DNA from 3 places in the Streptomyces sp. NPDC053755 genome. Region 3 is predicted to be linked to each of the others. Evidence: riboswitches for the same ligand, from Rfam matches in the RefSeq annotation. Region 3 holds a riboswitch; each other region holds the start of a gene.

Region 1 (10,275 bases), on a different contig from region 3:
ACTCCGGGCCACGGAGAGGACTCCGACGGGCACTCCCGGGCCGCTGTCCGCGTCGCTTCCGTCGAGGCGGAAGCTGATCCTGAGCGTGTGGTCCCAGTAGAGCACCGCCGGTCGGCCCAGGACCGTCCGCTCCTGGGCGCCGGCTCCCAGCAGGGCCGCGGATCCGGCCACGGGCAGACGGTCGTAGGTGGCCGACAGCGACACGGTGTAGGTCGCGAACTCGACCTGGGCGGAGGGGAGGGCGATCTCCTCGCCGGCGAGGCGGACGGAGCCGTCACCGCCACTGGCGCTCGTCGCCGTCTCCGTCGGCGTGCCCAGGAGGGCGGCGAGGTCGGAGCGGTGCAGCGCCGCGCACAGCTCCGCCCCCGAGACGCGCCGGGGCTGCCGGGCCCGGGTCTTCGCCGACGCCCGGCCGGCGTCCCCCGACGCCTGGCCCGCCCCTCCCGACTCCCCGTCCGCACACGTCACGGGCCGCACGGCGGCGTCGTTCGCGGACGCGTTCTCCCACACGTGCCCCACACCCACGGCGAGGGCCAGCACGGCCACCATTCCCAGGGCCATGACGGCCTGCCCCCACGCGCCCGCGCCTCTCGGAAGCGCGTCGATGTCCTCGGCCATGTCCCCCACCCGCCGTGATTCCCGCCGTGGTTCCCCGCCACGTGCCCGCGGACCTTAACCCGTGATCATCCGGCGCACCAAGGCCTTTCCGGCACGGCGCCGCTCCGGCCCTCCGCGACCTTCCTCCCACGTGCCCGGGATGCGGGCGGATCCCCGGCCCTCAGGGTGGCGACGGGGGGGCGGAGCCGCGCCTTCCGCGCCACTACGACACCACTGACCTGGGGGTTCTCCGTGCCCGCTCCTCGCCTCAGCCGGACCCCGCTACCCGGTTTCGGGGTCCGCTACGACCTCACCACCCGCGAGCACCGGCGCCTTTCGGTGATCGCCCACCGCGACGGCGCACGGACGCTCGACGCGCACCGCAGGACGATCCGGACGAGTGCGCGCTGTCCGTGAAGACCGACCGGTCGTGAGGCGGAGGCCCCGGTCGACGCGCTGATGCCCGCGCACCACAGCCCCAACCTGCCGTCCACCACCGGCCTCGGGCTGGTGACGGAACGGACGCGCCCACCCCGGTGGCCCGGGGCGAGTTCTCCATCGTGATCGCGGGCCTGGCCGTGACGGCGGGCATTCGAGCCCGCGCTCGGCCCCCTGGCCACCGCGTACGCTCTCGTCCTGGTCATCCTCGGCCCGCTCACGCCCCGCTACACCGGACCGGTCGCCACCTACCTCACCGGGCGCCGCCGCGGGAGCACCCCCGGCCCTACGCCGACGCCGGACCGGGCCCAGACCCTCTCGGAGGCGCTGGAGCCGGTGGACGACGCGGGACCCGTCGGCAGGACATGAGCGAGCGACGGACCGGAAGCGCGGGGTGAGGCACGCGGATCCGGTCCGTCGTCGTCCCGCTCGGTCAGAGGAGGACGGAAGAGAAGCTGTCCAGCTGGATCCAGGTGACCTTGTTGGTCGTCTGCGGCCCGAAGACCGTCACGACGCCCAGGGTGTTGGCCTCGACGCGGACGGCGTTGACGCCCTGGTAGTTGTTGCGGGGGCAGATCCCGCGGGTCAGCTTCGGCGGGCGGATCGTGGCGGGCAGGGTGCCCAGCTGGGCGTCGCCGGTGAAGGAGCAGGTGACCGTGCCGCGCAGTTGCAGGTACTCGGTGCCCGCGAGCCGGATGACCCGTGCCTGCGCGGGCGCCTCGGCCACGACGCCCGGGGCGAGCGTGAGGTCCGTCCAGTCGACCAGGAGCTGACACCCTTCCGGTACGTCCGCCGCGGCGGCGGGTGAGGCGGACAGCAGCGGGGTGCCGACGGCGACGGCCGGGGCGGCCAGCACCGCTCCGAGCAGGGAACGGCGGCTGGTGGTGGGGCGGTTCATGCGCGATCCTCCGGATCGGGTAGGACGGGGCGGCGAGGGGGCGGGGCGGCGACGGCCCGGGGCCGTGGGCGACCGGGACGGCGTGCCGTCATCGCCAGGCGACCGAGACGCCGTCGAGGTCGATCCACGTGATGGCGTTGTCGGCGGTGGCGCCGTACGCCCAGAGCGCGCCGTGGACGTCCGCCTCGACGCGGCAGACGCAGCGCCCGTGGAAGTTGTTCCGCGGCACGTTCTGGCGGGCCGGCCGGGTGGGGCGCAGCCGGTGCGGCAGCGTGGCGACCTTGCCGTCCGCCGTCAGGCCGGGAAAGCAGGTCAGGGTGCCGCGCAGCTGGAGGTGGGTGGTGCCGGCCATGGCGATCAGGCGGCCGCGCGGGCGCTGGGCGCCCGGGGCGGTCCCGGCTTCGAGGACGAGGTCCTCCCAGTCCGACAGCACCTTGATCCCGTCCACGGCCGGCCTGGTCGGGTACCAGCCGATCGTGACGTCGCGGGCGAACTCGCTGCCCGGCGTGGTGTTGCTGAACCCGAACAGCAGGCGTGTCTCCCCCGTCGCCGGGTCGACCTCGACGGCGAGCCCCTCGGGTTCCCGCCGCGTGAGGCCGTCGGCGCCCGTGACCACCTGCCGGTCGAGCCGCTGTCCCGTCGTCCACGAGTACGAGGTGAGGAACGTGATCCCCGGGAACTCGCTGGGAAGGGCCGGGTCCTTGTCCTTGTCGTACGGCGCCCACTGGTACACGTACAGGACGTCACCGAGGCTCGCGAACCCCTGGAAGGTGAGCTTCGGCTCCAGCGGGTAGGGCGACGGCACCGCGGGGGTGGTGTCCTCTCCGGCGGGCACCGTGAACGTCGGGCCCACCGGTGCCCAGTCGCCGGCGGCGGCGCCGGTCAGGTCGTAGCGCGTGAAGCGGCGCTCGCCGCCCTGGTGGTACATCACCGTCAGGAGGCCGTTCACCGGGTCGGTCGAAGGCCCGGTGCCGGCGGTGCTGCCGGGCGCGGTGAACTTCCGCTCCTGCGGGATCGCGGCTCCGTCGAGCACCGCCCCGTCCTCGAACCGGAACCGCGTGACGGCCTTGCCGAAGGCCGTGCCCCCGCTCGTGACATGGAGCGGGCCGACCTCGGTCCAGACGTGGCTGTCGGCGCCGACCGGTTCCACGCCCATGGCGAGACCGTGCCCGAAGCCCTTCAGCTGCATCGAGCCCGTACGCACTCCGGTCTGCCGGTCGATGCGGTTGAGGTACATGTTGCCCGCCGACGCCGTGGCCGAGCTCTCCACCTGGAGCACGAAGACGTGCCCGTTGACGGTGTCCGTCGCGATGGCCTGCGGAGCCGGGTTCTTCACCAGGTCCACGGTCTGGAGCAGCCTGCCCGTCACGCCGGACAGGTCGATGCCGTTGGTGTCCGTGTACGCCATGTTCCCTCCCCTGGGTCCTGTCCGGACCCGACCCGTCATGATCACACAGGTGTGCGAGGGGCCGAGCCGCCCCTCGCGACGGCGCGCGAGCCGGGGTGGGGAGGGCCGCACCGACCGGGCGGCTGGTCAGGCGGCTCGTTTCAGGCGGTACGGGTCAGCCGCCACACGTTGTCCACCCGGGTTCCGGACCTGCCGTCGGGCGAGGACAGGGCGCGCTCCACACCCTCCAGGGTGTCCACCCGCCAGGGGTGCGACAGGTCGAGCATCGCGAGCACGCCTTCGAGCGTGGGGAAATCGGCGTCGAACGGGTACTCGTGCTCCTCCATCCAGGAGGGCCACGCGGCGTGCATCGCGATGAGGAGGGTGCCGCCCGGCGCGACCGCTTCGGCGGCCGACCTGAGCACGCCCTCCTGGTCCAGGGCGACGGGCGACTGGAGGAACTGGGCGCTCACCAGACCGAACTCGCCCTTGGGGAAGGTCACTCCGAGTTCGTGCCGCTCGAAGGCCACGCGGTCGGCGAGACCCGCCTCGGCGGCGTGGGCCGCCGCCCGCTCGAGGGCGGTGGCGGAGATGTCCACGCCGGTCACCCGCCATCCGCGCGAGGCCAGCCACAGCACGTCACCTCCCTCACCGCAGCCCAGGTCCAGGGCGGTGCCCGGCTCCAGGCCGGCCGCCTCACGGACGAGGAGCGGGTTCGGGTCGCCGCTCCAGACGCGGGCGCTGGTGCTGTAGCGCTCTTCCCAGAACTCCGTCGGATCGGTGGGCTGCGAGGTCGGCATGAAGGCTCCTTCGGGATGGTCGCGCAGTGCCGGCGGCACCTGGGCCCAGAGTCGCCAAGGCGCGGAAAAACGTCAAACATGCTTGCCGATTCGGCAACTACGCGGCGGGGCCCGGGGCGTGCCCGCTTCCGTTCCGCTCGCGCGGAACCGTAGGATCACCTGGTCATCACCGCGACGGGAGACAGGAAGCCGGTGCGAATCCGGCACGGTCCCGCCACTGTGACCGGGGAGTGCACCCGTCGAGACGCCACTGAGCGCACGCGTGGGAAGGCTGGGGTGTACGCCGATCCGGGAGTCAGGAAACTGGCCTGTCGCGGGCCCGATCCGAGGAGCGCGGACTCCCCAGGAGGCTTTTCTTGTACCCCAGCACGTCCCGCGTGCCCGGCACGCCCCTCATCTCCGGGGCGCCTCGTACGCCCGGCACATGCCCCACCCCGCGCCGGCGTCCGGCCGCCCGTCCGCGACGCCGCTCCGTGCGCGCCGCGGCCCTGGCCCTCGCCCTGTCGGGAGTCCTGCTCACCGGCTGCGGCACCTCGCCGTCCACGGCCTCCGGCCCGAAGGGCCCCGCACCGGCCGCCAAGGGCTTCCCCGTCACCGTCGACAACTGCGGTACGCGCACCACGTACGACAAGCCACCCTCCCGGGTGGTGACGATCCACCAGCACCCCGCGGAGCTGATGCTGGCCCTCGGGCTGAAGAACCGGATGGTCGGCACGGCGTTCCCCGACTCGGACGTCCTGCCCGCTTTCCGGAAGGACTTCGCGGCGATCCCGGAACTGGCCAGGAAGGAGCCGTCGTTCGAGTCCGTCCTCGACGCGGAACCGGACTTCGTCTACGGCGGCTACGCCAGCGCGTTCTCCGAGAACGAGGGACGCTCGCGGAAGGCGTTCGCCGACGCCGGCATCGACACCTATCTCAACCGCGAGTACTGCGGGAAGAAGAAGGTGTCGATGACGGACACGTACGACGAGATCCGCGCGATCGGCTCGCTCTTCGGCGTTCCGGAGCGCGCCGACGCGCTGGTGGCCGACCTCCGGGGCCGCGTCGCGAAGACGACGGAGGCCGTCGAGGGCGCGCCCTCCGTCCCCGTCTTCGTGTACGACAGCGGCGACAAGTCCGCGTTCACCGCGGGGGGCAAGAGCCTCGGCACCGAGGTCATCCGGCTCGCCGGAGGCGCCAACGTCTTCGCCGACCTGGACGACGTCTTCGGTGACGTCTCCTGGGAACAGGTCGTCGCCCGCAAGCCGGAGGTCATCGCCATCTACGACTACGCGGGGGCGGACAGCGTCGAGCGGAAGAAGGAGTTCCTGCTGTCACAGCCGGCCCTCGCCGAGGTGCCGGCGGTACGGAACAAGCGCTTCGTGGTGCTGCCGCTGACCGCGACCCTGGTCGGGGTCCGCGCGCCGTACGCGGTGGAGGACCTCGCCCGCGGGCTGCATCCCGAGCGCTTCCGGTGACGGCCCCGGCCGACGCCGTGTCCGCCGCCGATTCCGTCCCCGTCTCCCCCGGCGCCCCCGCCCGGCCCGCGGATCCAGGCGCCCCGGGCGCCTCCGCGCGGGGCACGGCCCCGCACCGGGGGGCCGGGGCCCGCCGCCGCGCCTTCCCGGTCGCCCTCGCCGTCCTGGCGGTCGTGCTCCTGGCGTCGATGACGGCCGGCATGGCCGTCGGCTCGGTGCACGTGCCTCCCGGCCAGGTCTGGGGCATCGTGACGCACGCCCTCTTCGCCGACTGGTCGGAGCCCACCTGGTCGTCGGCGCGCGAGACCATCGTGCTCGACGTGCGGGCCCCGCGCGTGCTGCTGGGGGCGGTGACGGGCGCCGGGCTCGCGGTGGTGGGAACCGCCATGCAGGCCCTCGTGCGCAATCCCCTCGCGGAGCCGTACCTCCTGGGGGTGTCCTCGGGCGCCTCGCTGGGCGCCGTCGCGGTGATCGTCTTCGGGGTGAGCCTCTTCGGACCGGTCTCCCTGTCGGCCGCCGCGTTCGCCGGCGCCCTGCTGACCCTCCTGCTCGTGTACACCACGGCCCGGTCCGGCGGCCGGATCACCTCGGTGCGCCTGGTGCTGTCGGGGGTGGCGTTCGCCTCCGTCCTCACGGCGGTCATGGACGTCCTGCTGCTGACCAGCGACCGGGGCAACGAGGCACGGGCCGTCCTCGCCTGGACCCTCGGGGGGCTGGGCGGTGTCCAGTGGGGCACCCTGTGGCTGCCGGGCGCCGCGCTCGCGCTGGGCATCGCGGTCCTGCTGACGCGGGCCCGTTCGCTGAACCTGCTGCTGGCGGGTGAGGAGGCGGCCGCGACGATGGGACTCGACGTGGCCCGGTTCCGGGCCCGCACATTCGTGCTGCTCTCGCTGGTCACCGGGGTCCTGGTGGCGGCCGCCGGGCCGATCGGGTTCGTGGGGCTGATGATGCCGCACACCGTGCGGCTCTTCGTCGGCGGCGACCACCGCCGGGTGCTGCCGACGGCAGCCCTGGGCGGAGCCGTGTTCCTGGTCTGGGCGGACATCGCGGCGCGGACGATCGCGGCGCCGATGGAGATTCCCGTCGGTGTCCTCACGGCGCTGTGCGGGGGCCCGTTCTTCCTGTGGCTCATGCGCCGGGACGCCCGGCGCACGGCCGACCGGGGAGCGCCGTGACGGCGGCCGAACTCGTCGTCGAGGGCGTCACGCTCGCGGCGGGGGCGCGCCGGCTCGTACGGGACGTCTCGCTGACCGCCCGGCCCGGCGAGGTGATCGGCCTCGTCGGGCCCAACGGCAGTGGCAAGTCCAGCCTCCTGCGGGCCGTCTACCGCGTGCTGCGCCCGGAGGGCGGGAGCGTGCGGGTGGACGGCACGGAGGTCCGGTCGATGCCGGTCCGGCGGCTCGCCCGAACGCTGGCCGCCGTGGTGCAGGAGAGCGGTGCGGACTTCGACCTGACCGTGCGGGACGTGGTCTCCATGGGACGCACGCCGCACAAGCGGCTCTTCGACGGCGACACCGGGGAGGACGCCCGGATCGTCGGGTCGGCGCTGGAATCGGTGGACGCCGCCGAACTGGCCGACCGCTCCTTCGACCGGCTGTCCGGCGGCGAACGCCAGCGCGTGCTCATCGCCCGCGCACTGGCCCAGCAGCCCGCCCTGCTGGTCATGGACGAGCCGACCAACCACCTGGACATCCGCCACCAGCTGGAGGTGCTGGGTCTCGTGCGCCGGCTCCCGGCCACGGTCCTGGTCGCCCTCCACGACCTGAACCTCGCCGCCTTCTACTGCGACCGCCTCTACGTCCTGCGTGAGGGAGCGGTCACCGCCACGGGCACGCCCGCGGAGGTGCTCACCCCGGACCTGCTGCGGCGGGTGTACGGGGTGACGGCCGAGGTCACCGTCCACCCGCGCACGGGAGCGCCGCAGGTGACCTTCCTGCCCGGGGAGGCCGACCTGCCCGCCCCTGCGTCGGAGCGGCGCTGAGCAGGGCGTCGCCGTCCCGTGGGCGATCCGCAGCGCCACGACCGCCGCCGCACCCGCCGCGGCTCCGCACCCGGGGCGCCGGGCGTGCGTCCCGGCCGACGCCGGGACGCACGGCACCCCGGGCCGGTCAGGTGAGCTTGAAGAAGAGTGTGTCCTGGGTGTACCAGTCGACGTTCTTCGTGGCCGTCTGCCACTCGTCGTGCTCGAAGTCCAGCTTCTCTATCAGTTCCCGGACGTCGTAGCGGAAGTCCGGGTCCATCCGGTCCAGGACCGAGCGGTAGGCGTCGGCGGCCGCCTTGGTCTTCGCCAGCGGCAGGTGCCCGATGGCGGGGTATCCGTCCATCGCGTACGGAAGGAAGGGGAACTCGTCGGGCAGCCCGCCGTAGAGGTACCCGTGGGGCAGGAGGTCGGCGGGCACGCCGAGTCGGCGCATCTCGTCGTCCACCAGGCCGAAGAACGTCGAGGGCTTGGAGTAGGTGCCCAGGTGGGAGGGGTCGGAGGCGTTGCGGTCGATGATGTGCTGCATCGCCGCGTGGTAGGCGTTGCCCGCGCAGTCCGCGTCCGAGTTCGTGTGCCCGGCGAGGAGGTGGTCGAGGGCGTCGGGGATGGACAGCCCCCAGTCGACGCCCTGGGCGTCGAGGGAATCCTGGTGTGCCCGGGCGTAGGTGCGGATGCCGTCGAGGACGCGGGACTGGTCCGCCGTGAGATCGCCGTTGCTGCCCAGGAAGGCGAGGACGTGGGCCTTGTCGGCGGTGGAGTACGCGATGTTGTGACTCATGATCACCATCGTGCCAACCCGCACTGACATCCGGACCCCGCGGAGTGTCCGGAAGGTATCCGCCCCCGCTCTTCGGGCGGAGTCCGCAGCCCGGGCGAGGCGTTCCGGACACGGCCCGGAGCGGCGGTGTCACCGCCGCGGCCGAGCACGGCCGTTGTCGGCCCGTCAGACCCACCCGGCCGTCGATCATACGAAGAGCCGACCCTCGAACGAATGATCAGGCCGTTCGGGATTGACGCTCCGTACAAGATCTCGACACCTCCTTCTCCGTAGCCTCACAGGATCGAGGCGTGATCACGGTCTGCGGGGTAACCGGAGCTTGATGCGCCACCGTCCCGGGGTGGCGCCCCCGACGCTGGAGCCCCCCATGCCCGAGACCGGTTCGCCCGTTCCGCCGCCCAGCCGTGAGATCAAGTGGAAGGCGACGGCCCACCTGGTCGCCGAGTCCTGCCGCGTCCCCCTTCCGACCACCGTCCGCTACCGCTCCCGCTCGCCCTTCACCCTCCAGCTCACCCTGCACACCCCCACGGGCGACGTGGTGTGGAACCTGGAGCGGGACATGCTCTTCACCGGTACCGACAAGCCCACCGGCATCGGCGAGGTGCACATCCGCCCCGCCCCCTACGACCAGGTCGTGCTACGCCTGGGCGCACCCTCCGCCTGCGCCCTCATCACCTTCGAACGCGGTCACGTGCTGCGCTGGTTGAGCACCTCGTACACCCTCGTGCCGGCCGGCACCGAGAGCGATCACATCGACTGGAAGCCGTTCCTCGACGTCCTCGCCGGGTGAAGGGCGGCCGCGCCCTCGCCGCCTGGGACGGCGCCTGGGCAGAGGGCCGGGTGACCACCTTGACGGGGAGGACGGGGGGGGCGCCGAGGCTGTCCGGGGCGGACCTCACGGTCGAGTCCATGACCCGCCACGGGGAGCCCTCCTTCCGATCGGCCCTCGGCCCGCCGGGAGCCGAGCAGTACGTCGTGGCCGACGGCGCTCCAGCCGTGGGCCGGCGCACGGGCGACGTCTCCGCTGCCGAGCAGTCCTCTTCGCATACGGCGAGGCTGACCAGCTGACCACCGCCGTGGCGCGGTGAATCGGTCCGAGGGACCGGCCCGCTCTGCCCCCGAGAACGCAGGCCGCTCGTCCCGGGCCAGCCGGCCGGCCCTCCCGTCCCCTGCCTCCCACCCGCCCGATCGCCCCCTCCGGGCCTTCCCCCCGCCCGACCGCTCATCTCCGGCCACTCGATTCCGGCCGGGAGGACGCGAAGGCTCAAGAGAACCTCTGAAGGTTATGAAGGTTTCCTTCCGCGGGGAGACGGGCGTGGGGTGATCCGCAAATCTGTCTGCCGTACGAACTGACGTGGCACAGACAAGATGTGGGAGGGATTGTGCCCAACAGACCCCCGATGGCGAGGACACGCAGATCGACCCGGCAGCGGTTACGCCTGATAGCCGGCGCGGTCGCCGCCGTCCTGGCCGCCGAGACGGCCGTGGTCGTCGCCACCACCGGCCAGGCCGTCGCCTTGAGTTCGCAGCAGCCCACCGCGCGCCCCGCCGCGGCGGCCGCGCAGGGCCCCGCCGCGGCCCAGGACGAGGCGTCCGCCCGGCTGATGGCTCGGTTGCAGAAGCGCAGGATCGAGGTCCTCTCGGCGCGCACCGAGACCTCGGCGACCTACGTGCTGCCCGACGGTCAGATGCAGACGGCCGTCTACGCCGCGCCGGTCCGCGTCAAGCGCGGCGACACCTGGCAGGACATCGACACCACGCTCGCGGACGCCGGCGCCGACCTGAAGCCCCGGACCACGACGGCGGACATCGCCGTCTCCGACGGCGGCGACACCAAGCTCGCCTCCGTCGGCCGCAGCGGACGCAGCTTCGCGATGGGCTGGGAGAAGAACCTGCCCGCGCCGAAGCTGAAGGGGGACACCGCCGCGTACGACCTGGG
Region 2 (10,275 bases), on a different contig from region 3:
GCCGGAAGCCGTCCTTCTCCCGCAGCAGGACCCTGCCCACCTCGTGCCCGGCGTCGCGCAGCGCCGCCTCGGGCTCGGTGAACTGCGGATGCACCACCACCGGCCGCCGCACCGGCAGCGCCCGCGCGAGCAGCACGAACGCCTCCGCCGCACCCGACGTGAGCAGCACCCGCCGGGTCGGCAGGTCGTGCCGCTCGGCGACCGCCGCCCGGGCGGCCCGCCCGTCGGGATAGGCCGCCAGACCCGCCAGGGAGGCCGCGATCCGCTCCCGCAGCCACTCCGGAGGCGTGTGCGTCCGGACATTGACCGCGAGGTCGATCAACTTCTCGTCCCGTACCTCCGCGTCACCGTGATGACGCAGATCATGGGCGTCGGAATGCGTATGCGTATACATGGCCGCCGTGGGGTGGTGAGTGGGGGGAGTGCGGAGCTCGGGGACCGGGTCGAACGCCGCCTTCCCACCGGTGTACCCGTGTCCCCGGGACAACAACCGTGCGCCGGTGGACTCTTCGTTCGCCACAAACGGGAGGGAACGGGCGAGCGCGCACGTAACTCCACGCGATTTCCGCTTCGGAACGAGGAGTTCGGCCCCCGCACCCCCCGGGGCGGCGGTGGCCGCGTCCGCCCCCGCGCCGGACAGCTCCGCCGCTCCCGCCAGCGCCGCCGCCTCCGCCACGGACGCCGTCCCCGTCGCCGCCTCCGCCGCCGACGACGGATGCGGTACGGGTACGGACGCCAGCACCTCGGACCCGAACGCCCGCACCGGCAGCCCCCAGCGCTCCGCCGCGCCCGCGACACCCGGCTCCCCGGCCCGCGCGTCCAGCGTGGCCAGCGCCGCCACGTCGGCGGCCGTCAGCCCCGCCTCCCGCAACACCTGCTCCAGCAGGGCGAGCACCTCGTCCGCCGACGCCCCCGAGCGGGCCCCCACGCCCGCCACGACGGCACCCGCGCGAGCGCGGACGTGCGCGGAGGCCACGCGATCCGATAGCAAGGGCGCATGGCCGTTCTCGTCGCGCTCGGCGCGTTCCTCATGACGCTGTTCGGCGGATGGACGGCCGGGCGCGTCACCGACCGGCGCCACCTGGTCCTCGGCCTCGCCGGCGGACTGATGCTCGGCGTGGTCGGACTCGACCTCCTGCCGGAGGCCCTGGAGGCGGTCGGGACGGAGGTCTTCGGCGTGTCGCAGGCCCTGCTCCTCTTCGTCGGCGGCTTCCTCTTCGCCCACGTGGTGGAACGCCTCCTCGCCGTCCGCCAGGCGGCACACGGGGTCGCCGCCGGTGAACGCGTCCCGCAGGTGGGACTCACCGCGGCCGCCGCCATGGTCGCCCACAGCCTCATGGACGGCGTCGCGCTCGGCGCCGCCTTCCAGGTCGGCGGGGGCATGGGGGCCACCGTCGCGCTCGCCGTCATCACCCACGACTTCGCCGACGGGTTCAACACGTACACGATCACCAGCCTGTACGGGAACGCCCGCCGCAAGGCGGTCCTGATGCTCGTCGCGGACGCGTGCGCACCGATCGTGGGAGCCGCGTCCACCCTGCTGTTCACTCTTCCGGAGGAACTTCTCGGCAGCTACCTCGGCTTCTTCGGCGGAGCCCTGCTCTACCTCGCCGCGGCCGAGATCCTTCCCGAGGCCCACCACGACCACCCCGCCCTCTCCACCCTGCTCTGCACGGTGGGGGGCGTGGCCTTCATCTGGCTCGTGGTGGGCGTCTCCGGCTGATCTCACGCCACGGGACCGTTCGCGCAGTGCTCGACGAACCGTGCGGCCGCTCCGGGCGCACCGGCCCAGTGGGTGTGCACATAGCTCGCGTGCACGCCCCGCTGCACGAAGCCCTCCACCCGCCGCTCCGGCTGCCGCAGCCCCCAGGCCGCCCGGGCGCCCGCGCCCGGCTCGATCACGGTCCGGTGGAACTCGTGCCCGCGCATCCGCGCCCCGGTCGCGGCCAGCGGACTGTCGCTCACGGCCACGGCGTCGCGGTAGCCCAGCGTCAGCCGCTCCGACATCCGCGCGTCCGCGTCGAGCACCCCGCACATCGGCGTCCCGTCGAGCGACCGGGCGAGGTACAGCAGACCCGCGCACTCCGCGGCGACGGGCGCACCGGAGCGCGCCAGCTCGGCGACGGCCTTGCGCAGCGGCTCGTTGGCGGACAGCTCGGAGCCGTACATCTCGGGGAACCCGCCCCCGATCACGAGCCCCGAGGTGCCCTCGGGCAGCGCCTCGTCCCGCAGCGGGTCGAAGGTGACGACCTCCGCCCCGGCCGCCCGCAGGAGTTCGGCGTGCTCGGCGTACGAGAACGTGAACGCGGCGCCCCCGGCCACCGCGATGACCGGCCTGCGGGCGGCCGGCTGTTCCGCGGGGGCGGAACGGGTGGGCACGGTCCGCTCACCGGCGGACGGACGCCCTGCGACGGAGGGATCCCACCCTGCGGCGTACAGTTCGGGGGCGCTGCGCGCGAGAGCCAGCAACCCGTCGAGGTCGCACCCGGCACGTACCTGCTCGGCCTGCGCCGCCACCGCGGCCAGCGCGGCGGCCTGCCGTTCGGCCACCGGCACGAGGCCGAGATGCCGCGAGGGAGTCGCCACCGCGGGCGCCCTCCGCAGCACCCCGAGGACCGGGACCCCCGACTCCCCGAGCGCCTCCCGCAGGAGGTGCTCGTGCCGGTCGGTCGCGACCTTGTTCAGGATCACGCCGCCGATCCGCACCTCCGGGTCCCAGGAGGCGAAGCCGTGCACCAGCGCCGCCACCGAACGGGACTGCGAGGAGGCGTCCACGACCAGCACCACCGGCGCCTTGAGCAATTTCGCGACCTGCGCGGTCGACGCCAGCTCCCCCTGGTCGGCGGCCCCGTCGTACAGGCCCATGACGCCCTCGACGACCGCCAGGTCGCAGCCGCGCGACCCGTGCGCGAAGAGCGGCGCGATCAGGCCCGTACCGCACATGTACGCGTCGAGGTTGCGGCCCGGGCGGCCGGTCGCGAGCGCGTGGTAGCCGGGGTCGATGTAGTCGGGGCCGACCTTGTGCGGCGAGACCGCCAGACCACGGCCCGAGAACGCGGCCATCAGACCGGTGGCGACCGTGGTCTTGCCCGCGCCGGAGGACGGCGCGGCGATGACGAGACGTGCTACCACTCGATGCCCCGCTGGCCCTTCTGGCCGGCGTCCATCGGATGCTTCACCTTCGACATGTCGGTGACGAGATCCGCGAAGTCCACCAGCTCCTGCGGGGCGTTGCGGCCGGTGATGACCACGTGCTGCTGCCCGGGACGGTTCCGCAGCACCTCCACCACCTCGGCGGTGTCGATCCAGCCCCAGTGCAGCAGGTAGGCGAACTCGTCGAGGACGTAGAACTTGTACGCCTCGGCGGCGAGGTCGCGCTTGACCTGCTCCCAGCCCTCGCGCGCCTTGTCCTCGTGCGACTGTTCGCCCTCGGCCACCTCGCGCTGGATCCAGGACCAGCCCTCGCCCATCTTGTTCCAGGTGACGGTGCCGCCCTTGCCGGTCTCGCCGAGCGCCTTGAGGGCGTTCTCCTCGCCGACCCGCCACTTGGCGGACTTGACGAACTGGAACACCCCGACCGGCCAGCCCTGGTTCCAGGCGCGCAGCGCCATGCCGAACGCGGCGGTCGATTTCCCCTTGCCGACGCCGGTGTGCACCATCACGAGCGCGCGGTTGCGGCGCTGACGGGTGGTGAGACCGTCGTCGGGCACGACGGTCGGCTGTCCCTGCGGCATTAGGCGGCCCTTCTCGTAGAGCGGTTGACTTGTACGTCTCTGACCAGCCCGGCGATCGAGTCCGCGCGCAGCTCGTCCAGGGTCACGGCGGTTCCGCCCAGTTGTCGGGCGAGATCCCCGGCGAGGCCGAGCCGCACCGGCCCGCTCTCGCAGTCCACGACCACGGCGGCGGTGCCGTCGGCGGCGTGCAGGCGCGCGGCGCGGGCGGCGAGCGCCACCGGGTCGCGGCCGCCGCCGGTCGCCCGGCCGTCGGTCACCACGACGAGCAGGGGGCGGCGCGAGGGATCGCGCAGCCGCTCGACCCGCAGGACGTCGTGGGCCTTCAGGAGCCCGGCCGACAGGGGCGTACGGCCACCTGTCGGAAGCTGTTCGAGCCGGGCCGCGGCCGCGTCCACGGACGAGGTCGGCGGCAGCGCCACCTCGGCGTCCCGGCCGCGGAAGGTGACCAGGCCGACCTTGTCACGGCGCTGGTAGGCGTCGAGGAGGAGGGAGAGCACGGCGCCCTTGACGGCGCTCATCCGCTGCCGGGCCGCCATGGACCCGGAGGCGTCCACGGCGAAGAGCACCAGATTGCCCTCGCGGCCCTCGCGCACGGCCTGCCGCAGGTCGTCCCGCCGCACCACCAGGCCGGGGCCGGAGCGTCCGCGCGCCTTCTGGTGCGGTGCGGCGGCGTGCACGGTCGCGGCCAGGTGCAGCTTGGTGAGGGCGCCCCGGGGGCGTACGGCCCCGGTCGTCCTGCCGTGCTCGGTACGGGCCCGGGAGCGGCGCCCGGCCGCGCCCTCGCCCAGTCCGGGCACGCTGAGCATCTTCGTACGGAACGGTTCGGCGGCTCGGACGGCGGCACGCTGACCGGTGCCACCGCCGGGCGCGGGGGCCGGTCCGTCCTGGGCCGCCGGCTCGGGCTCGGGCGTCGCCTCCGGCTCCGCCTCGCGGGGCGGCTCGGCCGGGCCGGCGCTCTCAGCGGACCCGTCGGGCCCCTCGCCCTGCGGCGGCACCCCGCCTCCGCCTCCGCCCGGCCCGTCGTCGGGACCCTGACCGTCGGGGCCCGGACCCTCGGGATCCGGATCCGGGTCCTCGTCCTCGGCCTTGAACCGCTCCAGCGTCTCGTCCAGCTTGTCCTCGTCCAGGCCGGGCGCGTCGAAGGGGTTGCGCCGCCTGCGGTGGGGGAGGGCGAGCAGCGCGGCCTGCCGTACGTCGTCGGAGGTGACGTCCGTCCGGCCCGCCCACGCGGCGAGCGCCGTCGCCGTGCGGGCCATGACGATGTCGGCGCGCATGCCGTCGACCTCGAACGCCGCGCAGGTGGCGGCGATCCGCAGGAGCGCCGCGTCGCCGAGCACCACCCGGGGCAGCAGGGCCCGCGCGGCCGTGATCCGGTCCCGCAGCGCGCTCTCCTCGCCCTCCCAGCGGGCGGCGAAGGCGGCGGGGTCGTCGTCGAACGCCAGCCTGCGGCGCACCACCTCGACCCGCTGCTCGGGTTCCCGGGAAGCCGCCACCTCCACGGTCAGACCGAAGCGGTCCAGCAGCTGCGGCCGCAGCTCGCCCTCTTCGGGGTTCATCGTGCCGACGAGCAGGAAGCGGGCCGCGTGCCGCACGGAGACGCCTTCGCGCTCGACGTAGGAGGAGCCCATGGCGGCGGCGTCGAGGAGCAGGTCGATCAGGTGGTCGTGGAGGAGGTTGACCTCGTCGACGTAGAGGATCCCGCGGTGCGCGTCCGCGAGGAGCCCCGGCTCGAAGGCCTTCACGCCTTCGGCGAGGGCCCGTTCGATGTCCAGCGCGCCCACCAGCCGGTCCTCGGAGGCGCCGACGGGCAGTTCGACCATCCGCGCGGGCCGCGCGGCGGCCGGGGCGTCATCGTGCGGCCCGTCGGGGCAGCCGGGGTCGGGAGAGGCCGGGTCGCAGCTGAAGCGGCAGCCCGCGACGACCGGCACCTCAGGCAGCAGGTCTGCCAGCGCACGGACGGCCGTGCTCTTGGCGGTGCCCTTCTCGCCGCGTACGAGGACACCGCCCACCGCCGGGCTGACGGCGTTCAGCAGCAACGCCAGCCGCAGGTCGTCCATGCCGACGACGGCGGTGAACGGATACCGGGTGCTCATCGGGCGGTCACTCCTTCAACTCGTGGGGGTCGGGCGGGGCGGGGCGTCACGGTGCGCCCGGAGGGATGAACGGCAGCCCGGCCGGCGGGCCGTTCTCGATGAGCCGCAGCAGCGCGTCCGTGTCCGCGTGCTCCTCGATCAGGTCGCCGAGGCGGTCCAGCTGCTCCTCGCGCAGGGTTCCGAAGCTCGTGTCCGGCGCCGGTACGAAACGGCGCCCGGCCGCCGCCGCGACCTCTCGCAGGAACGCCCGGCGGAAGCCGTCGCTCTCCAGCGAGCCGTGCCAGTGGGTGCCCCAGACGGAGCCGACCCGGCAGCCGTCCAGAAACGGTTCGCCGCCGTCCACCCGGGCGATGCCGTGGTGGATCTCGTATCCCTCCACCCGCTCGCCCAGCGCCTCCCCGACCGGCCGGGCCAGGGTCTTCTCGGGCGCGAAGCGGACGTGGACGGGCAGCAGCCCGAGCCCGTCCACGGCGCCCGCCTTCGACTCGACGTCGTCCTCGATGCGGACGCCGAGGACCTGGAAGCCGCCGCAGATGCCGAGCACCGGCCGGCCCTCCGCCGCGCGCCGGGCCAGCGCGTCGGCGAGGCCGCGTTCCCGCAGCCAGGCCAGCGCCTTCACGGTCCCGCGCGTGCCCGGCACGACCACCAGGTCCGCGTCGACGAGCTCCTCGGCCCGGTCCACGAACCGCACGACCACGCCCGGTTCGGCCGCCAGCGCGTCCACATCGGTGAAGTTGGACATCAGCGGCACGGCGCAGACCGCGACCCGCAGCACGTCCTCGCCGAGCGGCGGCGCCACGACGGACTCGCGCACCGCGCCCCGCAGGGAGACCCGCAGTCCGTCCTCCTCGTCGATGCCGAGGCCGTGGGCGTAGGGCAGGACGCCGTACGTCCGCCGCCCCGTGAGGCCGAGCAGCATGTCGAGCCCGGGTTCGAGCAGCGAGACGTCCCCCCGGAACTTGTTCACGAGATAGCCCGCGATCAGCTCCTGGTCCTCGGGCGCCAGGAGCGCCGTGGTCCCGAAGAACTGGGCGAACACCCCGCCCCGGTCGATGTCGCCGACCACGAGCACCGGCAGCCGCGCGGCCCGCGCGATGCCCATGTTCACGATGTCCGTGCGCCGCAGGTTGATCTCGGCCGGACTGCCCGCCCCCTCGCAGATCACGGCGTCATACGTGCTCCGCAGCTCCTCCAGGCACGCGAGGACCGGCTCGAAGAGTTCCTGCCGCCGTCCTCCGTGCAGCAGCTTCCCGGGGGACGACCCGCCGGGCCCTCCGAAGAATCCCCGGGCGCTCAGCTCGCCCACCGGCCTGCCCATCAGCACGACCTGGCTGGAGCGGTCGCTGCCCGGCTTGAGCAGCACCGGGTTCATCAGGGCGGTCGGCTCCACCCGCGCGGCCTGCGCCTGCATGGCCTGCGCCCGGCCGATCTCCGCGCCCTGTCTGGTCACGAAGGAGTTCAGGGACATGTTCTGCCCCTTGAACGGCGCGACCTTCACCCCCTTGCGCACCAGCCAGCGGCAGATCCCCGCCGTGACGACGCTCTTGCCCGCGTCGGACGTGGTCCCGGCGACCAGCAGCCCCCCGCCTGTCATGCGTTCCTCCGCTTCATCGCGCCCGCCAGGGCCCGTCCGGTCGCACAGACCGCCAGCGTCAGCCAGGTCACCCGGCGCGACAGCCGTACGGCACGCTCGATGTCCGCCACGTCCACGTCCCGGCCCTCCGCGTTGAGCACCGGCCGGTGTTCCACCCGGCCGCCGTACGACAGCGTCCCTCCCAGCCGCACGCCGAGCGCTCCGGCGAAGGCGGCCTCGACGGGGCCGGCGTTGGGGCTCGGATGCGCGGCCGCGTCGGCGCGCCAGGCCCGCAGCGCCCCGCGGGGATCGCCGCCCGCGGCCGCGGCGAGCACGGCCGTCAGCCGCGCTCCCGGCCAGCCGGCGAGGTCGTCGAGCCGGGCCGAGGCCCAGCCGAAGCGGCGGTAGGCGGGGGACTTGTGGCCGACCATGGCGTCCAGGGTGTTCACGGCCCGGAAGCCGACGAGCCCCGGGACACCGGCCACGGCGCCCCACACCAGGGCGCCGACGACCGCGTCGGAGGTGTTCTCGGCGACGGACTCCACGACCGCGCGGGCCATCGCGGGACCGTCCAGGGCCTGCGGATCGCGGCCGCACAGATGCGGCAGCCGCTCGCGGGCCACGTCCAGGTCTCCGGCGGCCAGCGCCCCGCCGACGGCCCGGGCCTCCCGGCCCAGGGTCGTGCCCCCGACGACGGCCCACACGGCGGCGGCGGTCAGGGCGGCGGACGCGGCGGGCCGGTTCCGTACGGTACGGGCGGCGAGGGCGCCCAGGGCGGCCGTGCCGCCCACGCAGACGGCGGTGTGCAGCGCGCCCCACCCGCGGTGGTCGCGCCGCAGGAGGCTCTCGACGGCTCCGGCGGTCCTGCCGAACGCGGCGACGGGATGGCCGCGGCGCGGATCGCCGAGGAGCAGGTCCACGGCCAGTCCGGCGGAGGCGCCGTACGCGAAGACGTCCGTGGACGCGAATACACCGGTGGCTGCTCTGCGGCCAGGCATGGCGCTGTGTCCTCACTCAGGGTCCGCGCCCTGGCTCGACGTGACCGGCGGTGAGAGTTCCTGGCTCCCGGGGATCAGCTCCCCGGTCACAGTGGCGGGACCGCGCCGGATTCGCACCGGACTTCCTCTTCTGCCGCCGTAAATGGCCCCGGAAGTCCACCACGCGGCGCGAACAGCCGTCAACTCACCCTTGACCTGCGGCGGGAGAGTGTGCGAAGCCCCACAACGACGTCCGGGCGGGCCGCACCTTTCGGTGCGACCCGCCCGGCGGTGGTGTCGTGACGCGTCAGACGACGATCAGGTAGATGCCGTACGCGACGGCCGCCGCGCAGAGTGCGAAGCAGGCGTACGCGCCGGTGCGGGCCAGGGTGGCGGAGCCTCCCCGGGCGGCGGCCTGCTCCTGCTTGGAGAGGCCGACGATGCCGAGGGTGAACAGGCCCACGAGGGCGACGGTCGCCACGAGGCTGACTCCGAAGACGGAGCCGAGAGCTGCCCAGTCGATCTTCATGTGGTTCGTCCTTACACCGCGGCGGCGGGGGCCGCGGGGGCTGCCGGGTCCGTGGGGGCCGGCGAGGGGATGGTGGTCTTGAGGTCCTCGTCCGCGACGGCGGCGACGGAACCGGCCGGCGGCGGGGTGACGGCCGCGATGGCGGTGGTCACGACGCCCGCGGGCTCGTCGGTGTCGTCGTCGGTGACGTTGTGGTGGTCGACCGGCTTGCGGCGCGAGAGCGCCCAGATGACTCCGGAGCCGGCGATCAGCAGGACGGCGACGGCGACGATGCCCCAGGTGCCCTGCTGGGTGAGGAACTCGGCGCCGGCGGCGACCAGGCCCGCCGCGGGAAGGGTCAGGCCCCAGGCGACGAACATCCGGGTGGCGGTCGACCAGCGGACCACGCCGCCCTTGCGGCCGAGGCCCGCGCCCATCACGGCACCCGAGCAGGACTGGGTGGTGGAGAGCGAGAAGCCCAGGTTCGAGGAGGCCAGGATGACCGTGGCGGCGCTGGTCTGGGCGGCGAAGCCCTGCTGCGGCCGCAGGTCGGTGAGGCCCTTGCCCATGGTGCGGATGATGCGCCAGCCGCCGAGGTAGGTGCCGAGAGCGATGGCGACACCGGCGGAGACGACGACCCACATGGGAGGGTTGGAGCCCGGGACGAGGACGCCGCCGGTGACCAGCGCCAGGGTGATGACACCCATCGTCTTCTGCGCGTCGTTGGTGCCGTGGGCGAGGGAGACGAGACCGGCGGAGGCGATCTGGCCGGCGCGGTAGCCCTTGGCCGTGTGCTTCTCGTCGGTCCTGGCGCCGATGCGGTACGTCAGGCGGGTGGCCACCATCGCGGCGAGGCCGGCGACGAGCGGCGCGGCGATCGCGGGGATGAGGACCTTGGTGACGATGGTCGAGCCGTTCACGGCCGACCAGCCGGCCGACATCACGGCCGCGCCGATGAGTCCGCCGAAGAGGGCGTGGGAGGAGCTGGACGGCAGGCCGAGCAGCCAGGTCAGCAGATTCCAGAGGATGGCGCCGACGAGCGCCGCGAAGATCACTTCGGTACGAATGCCCTGTTCGTTGATGATCCCGCCGGAGATCGTCTTGGCGACCTCCACGGACAGGAACGCGCCGACCAGGTTGAGCACGGCGGACATGGCCACCGCCGTCTTGGGCTTGAGGGCACCGGTCGAGATGGTCGTCGCCATCGCGTTGGCGGTGTCGTGGAAACCGTTCGTGAAATCGAACACGAGAGCTGTCACGACCACAATCGCGAGCAGCAGCGTGATGTGTTCCATTTACCCAGGCAATCGTTTGACGTCAGTGGCTCGTCGAACGTAAGCAACCTGGGTGAACGGAAGATGAACTGGGCCGGGCGGTGTGGTGACCCGAT
Region 3 (10,275 bases):
AGACCGCGCAGGCGAGCCCGGCGGGCCCCGCGCCGACGACGGCGATCCGCTTGGCCCGGCGGGTGGGGGAGAGGACCAGTTCGGTCTCGTGGCAGGCGCGCGGGTTCACCAGGCAGGAGGTGATCTTGAGGCTGAACGTGTGGTCGAGGCAGGCCTGGTTGCAGCCGATGCAGGTGTTGATCGTGTCGGCGCGGTCGGCCGCGGCCTTGGCGACGAAGTCGGGGTCCGCGAGGAACGGCCGGGCCATGGAGACGATGTCCGCGCGTCCCTCGGCGAGGATCTGCTCGGCTACCTCGGGGGTGTTGATGCGGTTGCTGGTGACGAGGGGGATGCTCACCGCCCCCATCAGCTTCTTGGTGACCCAGGTGTAGGCGCCGCGGGGCACGGAGGTGGCGATGGTGGGGATGCGGGCCTCGTGCCAGCCGATGCCCGTGTTGATGATGGTGGCGCCGGCCGCCTCGATCTCCTTGGCGAGCGCGACGACCTCCTCCAGCGTCGAGCCGCCGGGGACGAGGTCGAGCATCGAGAGCCGGTAGACGAGGATGAAGTCCTCGCCGACGCGCTCGCGGATGCGTCGGACGATCTCCAGGGGGAAGCGGACCCGGTTCTCGTAAGGGCCGCCCCACCGGTCGGTGCGCCGGTTGGTGGCGGCCGCGATGAACTCGTTGATGAGGTAGCCCTCGGAGCCCATGACCTCGACGCCGTCGTATCCGGCGGCCTTGGCCAGCTCGGCGCAGCGGGCGTAGTCCTCGATCGTCTGCTCGACCTCGGCATCGGTCAGCTCGTTCGGTACGAAGGGGCTGATCGGCGCCTGGATCGGGCTGGGCGCGACGAGGGCGGGGTGGTAGGCGTACCGCCCGAAGTGCAGGATCTGCATCGCGATCCTGCCGCCGGCCTCGTGCACGGCGTCGGTGATGAGCCGGTGCTCGGCGACCTCCTCGTCGGTGCTGAGCTTGGCGCCGCCGTCCCAGGGGCGACCGGCCTCGTTCGGGGCGATGCCGCCGGTCACGATGAGGCCGACTCCGCCGCGGGCACGCTCGGCGTAGAAGGCGGCCATCCGCGCGAAGCCGTTCTCGGTCTCCTCGAGCCCGACGTGCATGGACCCCATGAGCACCCGGTTGGGAAGGGTGGTGAAGCCGAGGTCGAGCGGGCTCAGCAGGTGCGGGTACGGGGTGGTCGGGGCCATCGGGGCGCCTCCTCGCGCAGGATCGTCACGCCCTGTTGTAGACGACCCGAGGCGACTTGTGCAACAAGTTGCATAACGGTGGGGGCGTGATCTGCGCTACGTCCGGGCACGGACCCGGCCCGCCCCACGGACTGGGGGAGCCGACCCGCCCCGCCCCCACGAACGGACGGAGTCCACCCGCCCCGCCCCACGGACGGATGGCCCGCGGGCGGGTCCCCCAGCGACGGACGGGGGCCGGTGCGGGCCGGCCGCGGGCGGAAGGGCTCCGGGTCCCCACCGCCAGGGGTGGACGGACACGACCCCGTGCCGGCCGCCGCACACGGGCGGCGGGCGGGGTGGGACCCGTACCGGTCCCCCCGCCCGCTGAGGCGCTCGGACGGGCGCCCGTCCCGCTCAGCCCCGGCTCGGTCGGCGTCCGCCCGCTACGGCCTGCCCGCCCCCGCCCAGGCGTCCAGCTCCTCCGCCGTGCGGGGACCGTCGGCGTCGGCGGACAGCAGGCCGTGGGCGCGCAGCAGCCGGGCGACGGCCATGCCCCACGGCCGGCGGAGCCGTGCCGAGGAGAGCAGCGCGTCGTCCGCGAGGAGGTCGGTCACCGGCCCGGTCCGCAGGCCGTCCGGGGCGAGGACCGCCGCCTCGTCCGCCCAGCGCAGGGCCAGATCCACGTCATGGGTCGCCATGACCACCGTCGTCCCCGCGTCCCGCAGCCGCACCAGCACGTCGAGCAGCCGCTCCTGACCGTGCGGATCAAGCCCGGCCGTCGGCTCGTCCATGATCAGCACGCGCGGACGCATCGCCACCGCTCCCGCGATCGCCGCCCGCTTGCGCTGCCCGTACGACAGCAGATGCGTCGGCCGGTCCTCCAGGGCCGCGATGTCCAGCGCCTCCAGGGCCTCGCGCACCCGGAGCCGTACCTCCTCCTCCGGCAGCCCCAGGTTCATCGGCCCGAACGACACGTCCTGACCCACCGAGGCCGCGAACAGCTGGTCGTCCGGGTCCTGCACGACCAGCTGGACCGTCGTCCGCAGCCGGGTCAGCCCCTTGCGGTCGTACGACACCTCCTCGCCGTCCAGCCGCAGGGCGCCGCTCGCGCACCGCAGACCACCGCTGAGCAGGCGCAGCAGCGTCGTCTTGCCGCTGCCGTTCCTGCCGAGCAGGGCCAGCGACCGCCCCTCCGGCACGGCGAAGTCGATCCCGTCGAGGACCGCGGGCCCGTCCTCGTAGGCGAAGCCCGCCCTCACCAGCTCCACGACAGGGGAACGAAGACTCACGGCAGGGACCTTTCCAGTACGAGGGTGAGCGCGACGAGACCGACGAGCAGCCCGGCCGTAGCCGCCAGGAAGCGGCGCGAGACGGGGGCGGCGGGCACCAGGACCCGCAGGGTCCCGTCGTACCCGCGCCCCGCCAGCCCGGTCTGCAGGCGCTGCGCCCGGTCGAAGCTGCGCACGAACGCCGTCGCCCCGAGTCCGGCGAGCGAGCGCCAGGTCGCCGCCCGCGTGGTCAGCCCCAGTCGGGCCGTCTGCGCCTGGCGGATCTTCGCCATCGCGTCGAGGAGCAGGAAGCTGATCCGGTACATCACCAGGGCGACGTCCACGACGGGGGCCGGCACCCCCGCCCGGACCAGCCGGGGAAGCACGTCCGAGACGGGCGTGGTGAACGCGAACAGCAGCACCCCCAGGGAGGCGGCCGCGGTCCGCAGCAGCAGCTCGCCCGCGTGCGCGGGACCGTCCGGTGCCAGGGCGACGACACCGCGCGGACCGCCCACCTCGAACAGCAGCGGAACCGCGCCCGTCACGCAGAAGCCCAGCGGAACGCGGAACGCCCGCCACAGCCGGCGTCCCGGGACACCGGCCGGACCGAGGAGCACCGAGAGGGTGGCCGCGGCGACGAGCACGGCCCCCGGCCACGGCGGCAGGCACACCGCGCACAGCGTCAGGCCGAAACCCAGAGCCGCCTTCTCGCACGGATGACGGCGGCGCCAGCGACTGCTGTGCGCCGCCGCGTCGATCGGCAGCATCCGCGCCTACTCGTCGCCGGACGGCGTCGCCGGCGGCTTGGCCCCGGCCCGGGCCTCGCCCTGCCTGCGGCCCTTGCGCAGCCCGAAGTAGTAGGCGAGGACACCGGCGCCGAGGGCGGCCTGGAGCGAGAACAGCGCCGACTCGATCTCGCCGGACGGGGGCTCGTAGAGCGGGCTGAACCACGGCTCGTAGTCGGGAGCGATCTCCGTGATCGCCGCCTCCGCCTCGCCGTCGGCCCCGGCGAAGGGCTCCTCCTTGTGGTCCCCGAGCCCCAGCACCAGCGGGAGCACGGCCAGGGCGGCCACGACGAGCAGCAGCAGCGTGTTGATCTTCGCGTTACGGCTCATCACGCGCTCGCCTCCGCCTTCTCGGTCTTCCGGTCGCCCGGGAGCAGCACCCCGAGCCGGGTCAGGTCGCTCTTGCTCGACTGCGTCAGCAGCCGCATCACGAGCACCGTCAGCAGGCCCTCGCTGACCGCCAGCGGCAACTGCGTGACGGCGAAGATGGAGCCGAACTTGGCGAGCGCGCCCACGACGCCGCTTCCCGGGTCCGGGAAGGCCAGCGCGAGCTGCACGCTGGTAACGCAGTACGTGGACAGGTCGGCGACGAACGCTCCGAAGAAGACGCTCACCATCAGCGGCACGTCGAACCGCCGCAGCAGCCGGTACACCCCGTACCCGGCCCAGGGTCCGACGATCGCCATCGAGAAGACGTTGGCGCCGAGCGTGGTGAGCCCGCCGTGCGCGAGCAGCAGGGCCTGGAACAGCAGGGTGATCGTGCCGAGGACCGCCATCACCGGCGGCCGGAACAGGATCGCCCCCAGCCCCGTGCCGGTGGGGTGGGAGCAACTCCCCGTCACCGAGGGGAGCTTGAGAGCGGACAGAACGAAGGTGAACGCACCGGACGCACCCAGCAGCAGGGTGGACTCGGGATTGGCCTTGACCTCGCGGGTCAGGGCACGGACGCCGTGGACGACGAAGGGGGCGGACGCGACGCCCCAGGCGGCCGCGTGCACGGGGGGTAGATAGCCCTCGGCTATATGCATGATCGGGAGACCCTCTCCAGCACCTCGTGGATGGACAACGCACCTTGGCCGGTCTCCTGGCTGACGGGTCATGCCGTCGCGGCTCCGCCTTCCCACACCGCAACGGTCTCCCGCGGTGGTGCAGTGGCTCCCCTGAAGGGTCTTGCCCCCCAGAGGGTGGAGCCGGACTTCCCGATCACAGTGGCGAGGGCCGCACCGGTACCGCACCGGTTTCCCGTACACCAAGGCGCTGTGACATTAGTGGGTTGACCAGGCGCATCACAACACGGAGGCCCGTGCGGACGGTGTGTGACGAGTCTCTCGCGCCCTCTCTCACTCCTTTCGGTACGTGTACGCCTCCGCGGCCGCCGCCTCCACGGCGGCCAGATCCCCGCCGGCCGTGGCCGTGACGAGCGCGGCGATCGCCCCCTCGACGAAGGGCGCGTCCACGAGCCGCGCCCCCTCCGGAAGTTCGTCGCCGTCGGCGAGGAGCGCCTTGACGGTCAGCACGGCGCTGCCCAGGTCGACCAGCAGGGCGACACCGGCGCCCTGGTCGACCGCCTTCGCGGCCTCGGCGATCAGCGCGGAGCTGGTGCCGAGACCGCCGTCCGGGGTCCCTCCTGCGGGCAGGATCGGCGCGGTGGCGCCGCCACCGGAGAGTCCCCTGGCGAGTTCGGCGACGGCCGAGGCCACGGCGGCGCTGTGCGAGACGAGGACGATGCCGACCCGGCCGCCGGTCACGGGGCCACCTCCGCGAGGGCGGCGACCAGCAGCGCGGACGAGGCGGCACCCGGGTCCTGGTGCCCGATCGAGCGCTCGCCCAGATAGCCGGCGCGGCCTTTGCGCGCCCGGAGGGGCACGGTGGCCAGCGCGCCCTCCTCGGCCGCCGTCCGGGCCGCCTCGAAGGACTCGCGCAGGGCCTCGGCCGCCGGGACGAGCGCGTCCAGCATCGTCTTGTCGCCGACGTGCGCCCCACCGAGCTGCGCGACGGCGGCGACCCCGGCCGCCAGCGCTTCGGCGAACGCCTCGCGCGTCACGGTCGGGGCCTCGCCGAGCGCCTTGCCGGTACGGCGCAGGAGCGTCCCGTACAGCGGCCCCGAGGCGCCGCCGACGGTGGAGATCAGCTGTCGCCCCGCGGTGGTGAGCACGCCTCCCGGCGTCGCGGGGGGTTCCTTCTCCAGGAGGTCCGTCACGGCGGCGAAACCCCGCCTGAGGTTGGCTCCGTGGTCGGCGTCGCCGATCGCGGAGTCGAGATCGGTCAGTCGGTCCGCCTCCCGGTCGACGGCGGCCGCGGCGATCGCCAGCCACTGCAGGAAGAACGCGGCGTCGAGCGCGTCGGCCCCGTGGGCCGCCGGCGGTCGGGCGGCGTCGGCCGACGCGCGTGCCGCGGCGGCGCTGCCGGGGCCGGTCGGTGCGTTCGGTACGGGTCCAGCGGTCGGCTCGGTCGGTCCGGTCACTTCGGGCACTCTCCTTCTCACCGGCCCCAGCGCAGGGCAGCCGTCCGCACGGGCGCGTCCCACAGGCGTAGCAGTTCCTCGTCGGCCTCGCAGAGCGTCACCGAGCAGCCGGCCATGTCGAGGGAGGTCACGTAGTTCCCGACGAGGGTCCGGGCGACCGGGATCCGGCGCTCGCCGAGCACCCGCTGCACCTCGGCGTTGAACCCGTACAGCTCGAGCAGCGGCGTGGCCCCCATGCCGTTGACCAGCGCGAGGACGGGACCCGACGGCCGCAGGTCGTCCAGTACGGCATCGACGGCGAAGTCCGCGATCTCCCGCGAGGTCATCATCGCGCGCCGCTCCCGCCCCGGCTCGCCGTGGATGCCGATCCCCAACTCCAGCTCGCCCTGCGGCAGGTCGAAGGTGGGGCTGCCCTTCGCGGGTGTCGTGCAGGAGCTCAGCGCCACGCCGAAGGAGCGCGACCGCCCGTTCACCCGCCGGGCGAGGGCCTCGACGCGCTCCAGCGGAGCGCCCTCCTCGGCGGCGGCTCCCGCGATCTTCTCCACGAAGAGCGTCGCACCCGTCCCGCGCCGCCCGGCGGTGGAGAGGCCGTCCGTCACGGCCACGTCGTCGTCGACCAGGACCCGGGCGACCTGGATGCCCTCGTCCTCGGCGAGCTCGGCGGCCATCTCGAAGTTGAGCACGTCCCCGGTGTAGTTCTTGACGACGAACAGCACCCCCGCCCCGCTGTCCACCGCGGCGGCGGCCCGCACCATCTGGTCCGGCACGGGTGACGTGAAGACCTCGCCCGGGCACGCCGCCGCCAGCATCCCCGGCCCCACGAAACCCGCGTGCAACGGCTCGTGCCCGGACCCGCCCCCGGACACCAGGGCGACCTGCCCGGCGACCGGCGCGTCCCGCCGCAGGACCACACGGTTCTCGACGTCCACGACGAGCTCGGGATGCGCGGCCGCCATGCCCCGCAGCGCGTCGGCGACCACGGTCTCCGGGACGTTGATCAGCATTCTCATGGCTCTCTCCTGGCAGCGCTCGACGGTGCGGTTCCGGCTGTGTCCTTCCCCCGTCACCCTTCCCCAGGCGCGCGGCCCCCATCACCTGCCGTACCGCCTCGTGCCTGCCTCCGAGGCCCGTCGCCGCACCACCCCGGGGGACGACCCGCGTCCCGTCTCCCGTGACCGGGCGCGGTGCCGTGTCCTTCCCGGAAACCGGGTGCCGGGCATGCCGGAAAGGCGCCTGACCCGGGCACGTGCCGGATCAGGCGCCTTCCGCGCGAGCCGCCGCCCGCGCTCGGAGCGTCAGTGCTTCTTCTTCTTGCCGCTCAGCCAGCTGACGATCGGCGACACCGCCTCCTGCGCCACCTGGGAGACCTCGTGGAGCGCGTGGGCGCCCTTCTTGGAGAGGTGCGCGGCGCCGTGGATCCACCGGGACTGGCCGAGCATCAGGGCGCTCAGACCCGCGATCGCGGCCTGCTTCTTGAACTCCTTGCTCTTCCAGCCGTAGCCGACCCCGTAGAAGACCGCGCTGGTCACGTCGAGGATGGCGGCGCCGACACCGATCCCGAAGCCCGCGGCCACGATGAGCGCGCCGGCCGGAGGGTGGAAGAGGCCGACGCCGATACCGATGAGCCCCACGCCGACGCCCGCGAAGCCGGCGACCACGGCGGCCGAGTGGGTGTACTCGGCCCACCACTTCGCGCTGCCCAACTCCGGTTCGCTCTTGACGGAGTCGTAGTCGGCGACGTTGCACTGGTTGACCCCGGCCTGCTTGGCCGCCTGGGCCTCGACGGCGGCCTCCCGGGCCCTCGCGGCGACCTCGGCCTTTCGCTTCTCGCCCTCGATCTGCCAGGCCTGGCTCGCGGCCGTCGCCGCGGCCTCGGCGTTCTGGTTGGCCTGCCACTCCGAGGCACGGGCGCGGGCGGCCGAGGCCTGAGCGGAGTTGGCGGACGCGATCGCGCTGCGGGCCGAGGCGAGCGCACGGCTGGCCGCGAAGTTCGCCGAGCGTGCGGCGATGCGCGCGTTGGAGGCCGCGTACCTGGCCTTGTCGGCGGAGGCCTGCGCCTCCTTCGCGGACTGCTCGGCGTTGTTCGCCAGTACGTTCGCCTGCTGCGCCGCGGTAGCCGCCTGCGCCGCAGACTGCTGGGCCCTGTCGGCCCACTGCAACGCCTCGGCGGCCGCGTTTCGGGCCTTGGCCGCCGCCTCCTGGGCACGGGCGGCGTCCTCCTGCGCCTTGTGCGCGATCTTGGCCGCCGCGGCGATCGCGCCCTGCATGGCGGCGATGTGCGAGGAGGAGTCGTGATCGAGCTCGGCGGAGTCGTACTGCGCCGTGGCGACGAAGTTGCGACGCATCCACGCCGGGCCCTCCATCGCGACCTGGGCATGGGCCTTGGTGTAGTTCCCACCGGTGTGCAGGAGGGTGGAGGTGGCCACCGCGTCGTCCTCGCGCAGCGCCTTCTCGAGCTCCACGGCGAGGAAGTCGTACAGCGCCTGCGCGGTCCCGGCGTCCAGCGCCGCGTGCGCCGCCGCCGTCACCGCGCGCCCGGGATTCTCGGCCAGGACGCGGTTGACCGCGACGCGGTTGTCCGTCGCGGCGGCCTGCATCGCTCCGGTGGCGAGGAACGTCGCCACGGCATCCGGGTCGGTGCTCTCCAGCGCCGCGGTCGCGGCGAAGGCGACCGCCGGGGGAGAGGTCCTGGCGATGTAGAGGGTGGTCTCCCGGTCGTCCTGCCGCTGAGCGATCCGGCGGTCGACCTCGATCCACGCGTGCACCTCGGAGTCCGTGCCCGCCAGGGCGAACCGGGCGGCCTCCTGGGACCAGCTGCCCTTGGACTCCATCAGGGCGAGGGCGGCCTTGCGCCCGAGCGCGGCGGCGCCGGTGGCGTCCCCGGCCTTCAGCGCGGCCTCGGCCTGGGCGACGAGGTCCTTCGTGGCCTGGACGGTCTGCTCCGCCTGGGTCCGCTTCCGCTCCGTCTCGGCCCTCTCCTCGGCCTCGATCTGCGCGAGAAGGCGGACCTCCTCGATCGCGCGCTGCATGTCCTCGTCCAGCCGCTGCCACTCGGCCTCGCGCGCGGCCTTCTCCACCTCGACCGCCTTGACGACCGCTTCGGTGGCGTTGTTCGCGGCCGTGGTGGCCTCGTTGGCGAACTGCGTGGACTTGTTGGCGTAGTCCACGGCCTGGCCCGCGTACTGCACGGCCCACTCGGCGGCGTCCGCGGCCTTCTCGGCATGCGCGGCCGCGCTGTTGGCGGCGTCGCGCGCGGTCCGGGCGGCCGCCGCCGACGCGTTGGCCAGAGCCTGCGCCGTGCCGGCGGCGTTGGTGGCGATCGTGGCGTTCGTGGAGGCGATCTGCGCCTGCCGCTTGGCCTCCGCGGCCTGCGACTGGGCGGCGCCCGACGCCGCGGCGGCATCCGTCGAGGCCTTGGCGGCGGCCGCGGCGTTCCGTGCCGCGGACGCGGCGGCGGCCCCCGCTCCCGCAGAGGCCCGCGAGGCGTTGGCGGCGTGGTCGGCGGCCGCGGCCGCGTCGCGCGCCCTGGCCGCGGCGTTCCGGGCGGCGACGGCGGCTTCCTTGGCCCAGCCCGACTGGGTCGCGTCCCTGGAAGCGGCGATGGCGGCCTGGTAGGCGCGGGCGGCGGCGGATCCCGCGTTGGCGGCGGCCTGACTCGCGGCCGCGGCGGCGTACGAGGCGCGGCGCGACGCCTGGACGGCGGCGTGCGAGGCGTTGATCGCGACTCGGGCGGCGTCGGCCGCTCCCCTGGCCGCGTCCCCGGCCCTGCGCGCCGCCTTGCCGGCCTTGGCGACGTCGTCCTGCGCCTGCTGGGCCTCGGAGGCCGCCTTCTCGGCGGCCTCCCGGGCCTTGCTCGCGGCTTCGACGGCACGTGCGGAGGCCTCCTCGGCCTCCTTCGTCTTCGCGTCGGCCTTGTTGCCCTCGCGGGTGACGACGGCGACGAGCTCCTCGATCGTCGCGCGTTCCTGGTCACGGGCACGGGCGATGTGCTGCCCGGTCTCGAGGAACCACTCGACGTCGGACTCGGTGCCGGACAGCGCGCGGTCGGCGTACTTCTGCACCTCCGGACCCGCCTGCACCAGCATCCGGGAGACCTCGACGCGCATGTCCTGCAGCCGCGCGCTGTACTGGCCCTCCGTCAGGAACTTCTCGAGGGCCGCCTGGGAGCCGTCGTTCAGGGCGGCGTCGCCCGCGCGGTTCACTCCCTTGCCGCCCCGGCCCATCACCGTGGCGGTGGCCACCCTGAGGTCTTCCATGATGGCGGCTCTGAAGCCGCCCGCGAGATACGCGGAGATGGCGGCGTCGCCGCCGTTGATCGCCGCCGTGGCCTCTCGCCTGGTGCCCTTGCCACCCACCGCGAGGCCGCTCATGACGGTCGCGCGGTTATCCTCGGCGGTCTCGATGGCGAGCCTGACGTTCAGGAAGTTCTGTACGTCGGCGTCGGAGCCGGTCAGCGCCGCGGCGGCGGCGGCACGTACGGCCTGGCCGCCGAGCATCCACTCCTTGACGACCTTCGCCCGGTCGGTGTCCGGCAGCAGGAACGGGTCGCCGTCGTCGTCGCCGACGGGCGGCGTATCGGCCCACGCGGCCACG

The links. A riboswitch is a leader RNA that binds a small molecule or an ion and turns the genes downstream of it on or off. The one in region 3 is predicted to bind cobalamin.
Region 1: it holds a riboswitch for cobalamin, as region 3 does, so the genes downstream of both, AB0K65_RS27170 (ABC transporter substrate-binding protein) here and AB0K65_RS25540 (energy-coupling factor ABC transporter permease) in region 3, are expected to answer to the same signal.
Region 2: it holds a riboswitch for cobalamin, as region 3 does, so the genes downstream of both, AB0K65_RS24305 (cobalamin biosynthesis protein) here and AB0K65_RS25540 (energy-coupling factor ABC transporter permease) in region 3, are expected to answer to the same signal.

The regions. Positions count from the first base shown of each region.
Region 1 covers NZ_JBFASK010000036.1:33,970-44,244, forward strand. Annotated here, with positions in the region: gene AB0K65_RS27140 (DUF6215 domain-containing protein) at 1-618, opposite strand, end outside; partial or broken gene AB0K65_RS27145 (potassium transporter TrkA) at 850-1,119, shown strand; partial or broken gene AB0K65_RS27150 (cation:proton antiporter) at 1,134-1,404, shown strand; gene AB0K65_RS27155 (hypothetical protein) at 1,469-1,933, opposite strand; gene AB0K65_RS27160 (hypothetical protein) at 2,022-3,341, opposite strand; gene AB0K65_RS27165 (methyltransferase domain-containing protein) at 3,482-4,120, opposite strand; cobalamin riboswitch at 4,264-4,447, shown strand; gene AB0K65_RS27170 (ABC transporter substrate-binding protein) at 4,594-5,577, shown strand; gene AB0K65_RS27175 (iron ABC transporter permease) at 5,595-6,752, shown strand; gene AB0K65_RS27180 (ABC transporter ATP-binding protein) at 6,749-7,558, shown strand; gene AB0K65_RS27185 (hypothetical protein) at 7,686-8,336, opposite strand; gene AB0K65_RS27190 (SsgA family sporulation/cell division regulator) at 8,704-9,126, shown strand; gene AB0K65_RS27195 (hypothetical protein) at 9,246-9,404, shown strand; gene AB0K65_RS27200 (DNRLRE domain-containing protein) at 9,737-10,275, shown strand, end outside.
Region 2 covers NZ_JBFASK010000028.1:31,301-41,575, forward strand. Annotated here, with positions in the region: gene cobC (Rv2231c family pyridoxal phosphate-dependent protein CobC) at 1-976, opposite strand, end outside; gene AB0K65_RS24280 (ZIP family metal transporter) at 998-1,723, shown strand; gene AB0K65_RS24285 (cobyrinate a,c-diamide synthase) at 1,726-3,132, opposite strand; gene cobO (cob(I)yrinic acid a,c-diamide adenosyltransferase) at 3,126-3,734, opposite strand; gene AB0K65_RS24295 (putative cobaltochelatase) at 3,734-5,827, opposite strand; gene AB0K65_RS24300 (cobyric acid synthase) at 5,874-7,421, opposite strand; gene AB0K65_RS24305 (cobalamin biosynthesis protein) at 7,418-8,398, opposite strand; cobalamin riboswitch at 8,431-8,576, opposite strand; gene AB0K65_RS24310 (hypothetical protein) at 8,685-8,906, opposite strand; gene AB0K65_RS24315 (inorganic phosphate transporter) at 8,918-10,180, opposite strand.
Region 3 covers NZ_JBFASK010000031.1:42,318-52,592, forward strand. Annotated here, with positions in the region: gene AB0K65_RS25520 (NADPH-dependent 2,4-dienoyl-CoA reductase) at 1-1,186, opposite strand, end outside; gene AB0K65_RS25525 (ATP-binding cassette domain-containing protein) at 1,609-2,454, opposite strand; gene cbiQ (cobalt ECF transporter T component CbiQ) at 2,451-3,200, opposite strand; gene AB0K65_RS25535 (energy-coupling factor ABC transporter substrate-binding protein) at 3,207-3,548, opposite strand; gene AB0K65_RS25540 (energy-coupling factor ABC transporter permease) at 3,548-4,246, opposite strand; cobalamin riboswitch at 4,275-4,515, opposite strand; gene AB0K65_RS25545 (PTS fructose transporter subunit IIA) at 4,559-4,966, opposite strand; gene dhaL (dihydroxyacetone kinase subunit DhaL) at 4,963-5,538, opposite strand; gene dhaK (dihydroxyacetone kinase subunit DhaK) at 5,700-6,692, opposite strand; gene AB0K65_RS25560 (ALF repeat-containing protein) at 6,978-10,275, opposite strand, start outside.